Regions from separate parts of the Oceanobacillus sp. FSL W7-1309 genome, predicted to be linked through region 1. Evidence: a T-box and tRNA genes for the amino acid it is inferred to sense, from the RefSeq annotation. Region 1 holds a T-box; the other holds one or more tRNA genes.
The links. A T-box is a leader RNA that pairs with one kind of tRNA and senses whether it is charged. The one in region 1 lies ahead of leuS (leucine--tRNA ligase), so its partner is inferred to be a tRNA-Leu.

Region 1 (3,033 bases):
AAAGGAGAGAGAAGATGGGGACCGTCATTCGCTGGTTGCTGGCGATATTTTTTACATACTTTGCAATTATTACACTACAAACAGGACTGGAATTGCTTAGTGCTTCAAGAGAAGATGGAGCAATTGCAGTTCGATTCCTATCTTTTGAAATAAATAATCAAGTTGATTCGGAAAACATGGCATCCTATACGATTGCATTCTTTGCAGGAGCGCTTGTTGCTATGATACTTGCGCTCAGCCTTATGAAAGATGCCTTTTCTAGTCTAAAGGGAAAAAGTTAATTGGGATTTTTAAAAAAGGGCTTGGAAGTGAATCTCGCAGTATTGAAACAAAGAGCCGTCATCTCAAAAGAGAATCCTGCTCCAGTTATTAATTGCCTTTATTAAAAAATGATTCTGTTCGTGTTGGCATTTCCAAAAAACAGAGAATAATACATTGCAATTCATTGTACCTATTTTAATTTAAGAACTTTTTTTTGAATAGCAAGTATAAAAGGTGGGTCATTTTTTTGATTAATAAAGCCATAGCGTAAGACATTAAACTGCTTTTGATCTAGTTGAAGCAGGTACTTTAATAGTCCTTCTTTTTCTTCCTTGCCACCTTCATGGCCGTGGTATACAACAAGAACGACAAGTCCATCTTTTTTCAAACGGTTTAAAATAGCATCTACAGCAGTCACCGTTGAATCAGGTGTTGTAATTACTGTTTTATCGCTTCTAGGTAAATAACCGAGGTTGAAAATCGCACCTGCAATTTCTTCATTTTTATCCTTTGGAAAATAATCCAGAATTCTTTCATGACTATCGTGGATTAAAGATACATTGGAGCAATTATTGTTAATTAATACTTTTCTCGTATTTGCAATTGCTTGGTCCTGTATATCAAAGGCATAAACATGACCGTTTTCACCGACTAGCTTACTGAAGAATAAGGTATCATTTCCATTTCCGCACGTTGCGTCAATTACTTTTTCACCCGATTGTATCGTTTCTTCTAATAAATAATGAGCATAATTTAGAATTCCTTTTAGCATATATGCAGCACATTCCTTTTCATTAGATTTATCTCTTCCTTCATGTTATCACGAAAATGCCAATCAAGAAATGCAGTAAAAACTGAGGCGAACCTTTAAAATGAGGTTACCTTGACAATAGTTACCGGATTCATTATAATTCGGTTAAATAATCTAACGACTTTGATAAGGATTAGTAGTAATTTTTTTCAGGCATAGAGAGGCAGTGCTCGGTGGAAACTGCCGTTGAAAGATTTTATGAACTCACCTTTAATGTTGCAGGAATGAATAGGAGTAATTCCTGCCGTCTATCCACGTTAAAGATAACAAGTGAACGCGAATATATGCGTTAATTTGGGTGGTACCGCGGGAGATACAGCTTCTCGTCCCTTTTCTGGGGATGAGTGGCTTTTTTTTTCGCAGATAAGAAAGTGTTAGACTTTCTTATCTGCATAAGTGCAACTAAGGCATCGCCTAAATACTTGCACTCCAAAGTATAAGGGCTTCTAAAAAAGCAAAGAACGCTTTCGTAAGAATCCCTTTAACGAATGCCAAGTTTTCTAATGGAAAATACAAGCGTTGTACAGCGAAAGGAAGGAAAATTAGATGAGCTTTAACCATCAGCAAATTGAAAAAAAATGGCAAAAACACTGGCTTGAAAATAAAACGTTTAAAACGGAAACCTTTTCTGAAAAAGAGAAGTTCTATGCACTTGATATGTTTCCATATCCCTCAGGAGTAGGGCTGCATGTAGGACATCCCGAGGGCTATACGGCAACGGATATTCTATCGCGTATGAAACGAATGCAAGGCTATGAAGTAATGCACCCGATGGGATGGGATGCATTTGGGCTTCCGGCAGAACAATATGCAATTGATACAGGGAATAGCCCAGCTGAATTTACAGCAAAAAATATTGCGACATTTAAACGCCAAATACAAGAACTTGGTTTTTCGTATGATTGGGATCGTGAAATCGATACAACAGATCCGAATTATTATAAATGGACACAGTGGATTTTCACAAAGCTTTATGAAAAAGGGCTCGCTTATATCGATGAGGTTGCGGTGAACTGGTGTCCGGCATTAGGTACAGTTTTGGCGAATGAAGAAGTAATTGATGGAAAAAGTGAACGCGGTGGACATCCGGTCGTACGTAAACCAATGAAGCAGTGGATGCTGAAAATTACTGCATATGCTGATCGCTTGTTGGAAGATTTAGATGAATTAGATTGGCCAGACAGCTTAAAAGAAATGCAACGTAACTGGATTGGCCGCTCAGAGGGCGCAGAAGTAACATTTGCAATTGATGGACATGAAGAAGAATTTACTGTATTTACAACACGTCCAGATACATTATTTGGTGCAACGTATGCAGTGCTTGCCCCAGAACATCCGTTTATCGAAAAAATAACAAGTGCAGAACAAAAAGCTGCCGTAGATGCTTACTTGAACGAAGTCCAAACGAAATCCGATTTGGAGCGTACTGATTTAGCAAAAGATAAAACAGGTGTATTTACTGGTGCATATGCAGTTAACCCTGTGAATAATGAAAAAATGCCAATCTGGATTGCAGACTACGTATTAATGTCATATGGAACTGGTGCAATAATGGCGGTTCCAGCACACGATGAGCGGGACTATGAATTTGCAACAAAATTTGAATTGCCAATTGTGGAAGTAGTTTCAGGTGGAGATATAACAAAAGAAGCATTTACTGGTGATGGAGAACATATCAATTCAGGATTCTTAGATGGGCTTGGAAAAGAAGAGGCAATCTCCAAAATGATTGAATGGCTTGTCGCTGAAGGAAAAGGCGAGAAGAAAATTACGTATCGCCTGCGCGATTGGCTCTTTGCGAGACAGCGTTATTGGGGTGAGCCAATTCCGATTATTCATTGGGAAGATGGTACAATGACAACTGTTCCAGAAGAAGAACTTCCATTGGAACTACCAGTGATGTCAGAGATTAAACCATCTGGTACAGGGGAATCTCCACTTGCTAATAACAGTGATTGGGT
Region 2 (3,033 bases), on a different contig from region 1:
CGGAGCGCTAGCTTCGGTGGAGGCATCCGTGGGATACCACCCTGGCTGTATGGACATTCTAACCCAGGACCGTGATCCGGTTCGGAGACAGTGTCAGGCGGGCAGTTTGACTGGGGCGGTCGCCTCCCAAAAGGTAACGGAGGCGCCCAAAGGTTCCCTCAGAATGGTTGGAAATCATTCGTAGAGTGTAAAGGCACAAGGGAGCTTGACTGCGAGACCTACAAGTCGAGCAGGGACGAAAGTCGGGCTTAGTGATCCGGTGGTTCCGCATGGAAGGGCCATCGCTCAACGGATAAAAGCTACCCCGGGGATAACAGGCTTATCTCCCCCAAGAGTTCACATCGACGGGGAGGTTTGGCACCTCGATGTCGGCTCATCGCATCCTGGGGCTGTAGTCGGTCCCAAGGGTTGGGCTGTTCGCCCATTAAAGCGGTACGCGAGCTGGGTTCAGAACGTCGTGAGACAGTTCGGTCCCTATCCGTCGTGGGCGTTGGAAGTTTGAGAGGAGCTGTCCTTAGTACGAGAGGACCGGGATGGACACACCGCTGGTGTACCAGTTGTTCCGCCAGGAGCATCGCTGGGTAGCTACGTGTGGAAAGGATAAGTGCTGAAAGCATCTAAGCATGAAGCCCCCCTCAAGATGAGACTTCCCATCACTTCGAGTGAGTAAGATCCCTCAGAGACGATGAGGTTGATAGGTTCGGTGTGGAAGCGTGGTGACACGTGGAGCTTACGGATACTAATCGATCGAGGACTTAACTAAATTCTTTATTTGATGTTTTGTTTACTCTTATTTAGTTTTTAAGGTATAAATTCAAAAAAACCTTGCATTTTTATTCGGAAATGCATATAATAAAACTTGTCCTTGTTTTTGAGGATTGTCTGGTAGCAATAGCGAAGAGGCCACACCTGTTCCCATGCCGAACACAGAAGTTAAGCTCTTCAGCGCCGATGGTAGTTGGGGCTTTGCCCCTGCAAGAGTAGGACGCCGCCAGGCAGATATAAATCGGAGGATTAGCTCAGCTGGGAGAGCACCTGCCTTACAAGCAGGGGGTCGCAGGTTCGAGCCCTGCATCCTCCACCATTTGCCGGCCTAGCTCAATTGGTAGAGCAACTGACTTGTAATCAGTAGGTTGGGGGTTCAAGTCCTCTGGCCGGCACCACTTTTCACAAGTGAATAATAATTATCAATAGTATGTAATATATATTTTTGAGCCATTAGCTCAGTCGGTAGAGCATTTGACTTTTAATCAAAGGGTCGAAGGTTCGAATCCTTCATGGCTCACCATTTGCGGGTGTGGCGGAATTGGCAGACGCGCTAGACTTAGGATCTAGTGTCTTCGGACGTGGGGGTTCAAGTCCCTTCACCCGCACCATTTAATTTAAACATTGCCAAGCGCGGAAGTAGTTCAGTGGTAGAACACCACCTTGCCAAGGTGGGGGTCGCGGGTTCGAATCCCGTCTTCCGCTCCAAACCCTTGCCGGGGTGGCGGAACTGGCAGACGCACAGGACTTAAAATCCTGCGGTAGGTGACTACCGTACCGGTTCGATTCCGGTCCTCGGCACCATATGCGCCCGTAGCTCAATTGGATAGAGCGTTTGACTACGGATCAAGAGGTTAGGGGTTCGACTCCTCTCGGGCGCGCCATAACGGGAAGTAGCTCAGCTTGGTAGAGCACTTGGTTTGGGACCAAGGGGTCGCAGGTTCGAATCCTGTCTTCCCGACCATTTTATTTATACGGGGCCTTAGCTCAGCTGGGAGAGCGCCTGCCTTGCACGCAGGAGGTCAGCGGTTCGATCCCGCTAGGCTCCACCAATTTAAAAGTTTGATTCTTACTACAAAATAGTCTTTTAAAAACTTTTAAAAGATTGTTGACAATATAGTGATGTATATGATATATTAGTAAAGTCGCTTTTAAAAAAAGACAACAAATTTGCTCTTTGAAAACTGAACAAAACAACCAGTATGTCAAGAAAAAGAAAACTCGTTTTTCTTTTTAAAACAAGTAGAAGTCAGCTTCTACAAAAGCTAAGTATTACAAACTTTTATGGAGAGTTTGATCTTGGCTCAGGACGAACGCTGGCGGCGTGCCTAATACATGCAAGTCGAGCGCAGGAAATAAACAGAACCCTTCGGGGTAATGTTTATGGAATGAGCGGCGGACGGGTGAGTAACACGTGGGCAACCTGCCTGTAAGATCGGGATAACTCGCGGAAACGTGAGCTAATACCGGATAACACTTTTCATCTCATGGTGAGAAGATAAAAGACGGTTTCGGCTGTCACTTACAGATGGGCCCGCGGCGCATTAGCTAGTTGGTGAGGTAACGGCTCACCAAGGCGACGATGCGTAGCCGACCTGAGAGGGTGATCGGCCACACTGGGACTGAGACACGGCCCAGACTCCTACGGGAGGCAGCAGTAGGGAATCTTCCGCAATGGACGAAAGTCTGACGGAGCAACGCCGCGTGAGTGATGAAGGTTTTCGGATCGTAAAACTCTGTTGTTAGGGAAGAACAAGTTGGGTAGTAACTGACCCAACCTTGACGGTACCTAACCAGAAAGCCACGGCTAACTACGTGCCAGCAGCCGCGGTAATACGTAGGTGGCAAGCGTTGTCCGGAATTATTGGGCGTAAAGCGCTCGCAGGCGGTCTTTTAAGTCTGATGTGAAAGCCCACGGCTTAACCGTGGAGGGTCATTGGAAACTGGAGGACTTGAGTACAGAAGAGGAGAGTGGAATTCCACGTGTAGCGGTGAAATGCGTAGAGATGTGGAGGAACACCAGTGGCGAAGGCGACTCTCTGGTCTGTAACTGACGCTGAGGAGCGAAAGCGTGGGTAGCGAACAGGATTAGATACCCTGGTAGTCCACGCCGTAAACGATGAGTGCTAGGTGTTAGGGGGTTTCCGCCCCTTAGTGCTGAAGTTAACGCATTAAGCACTCCGCCTGGGGAGTACGGCCGCAAGGCTGAAACTCAAAAGAATTGACGGGGGCCCGCACAAGCGGTGGAGCATGTGGTTTAATTCGAAG

Region 2: it encodes a tRNA-Leu, which carries the amino acid that the T-box ahead of leuS (leucine--tRNA ligase) is inferred to sense. The anticodon was not compared.

What each region holds. Positions count from the first base shown of each region.
Region 1 is NZ_JBBOBX010000002.1:1,321,648-1,324,680, reverse strand. It holds gene NST46_RS19100 (hypothetical protein) at 15-281, shown strand; gene NST46_RS19095 (tRNA (mnm(5)s(2)U34)-methyltransferase) at 452-1,033, opposite strand; T-box leader at 1,187-1,406, shown strand; gene leuS (leucine--tRNA ligase) at 1,619-3,033, shown strand, end outside.
Region 2 is NZ_JBBOBX010000001.1:1,569,923-1,572,955, forward strand. It holds rRNA gene NST46_RS07210 (23S ribosomal RNA) at 1-763, shown strand, start outside; rRNA gene rrf (5S ribosomal RNA) at 882-997, shown strand; tRNA gene NST46_RS07220 (tRNA-Val) at 1,009-1,084, shown strand; tRNA gene NST46_RS07225 (tRNA-Thr) at 1,088-1,163, shown strand; tRNA gene NST46_RS07230 (tRNA-Lys) at 1,213-1,288, shown strand; tRNA gene NST46_RS07235 (tRNA-Leu) at 1,292-1,376, shown strand; tRNA gene NST46_RS07240 (tRNA-Gly) at 1,399-1,473, shown strand; tRNA gene NST46_RS07245 (tRNA-Leu) at 1,481-1,569, shown strand; tRNA gene NST46_RS07250 (tRNA-Arg) at 1,573-1,649, shown strand; tRNA gene NST46_RS07255 (tRNA-Pro) at 1,653-1,729, shown strand; tRNA gene NST46_RS07260 (tRNA-Ala) at 1,742-1,817, shown strand; rRNA gene NST46_RS07265 (16S ribosomal RNA) at 2,047-3,033, shown strand, end outside.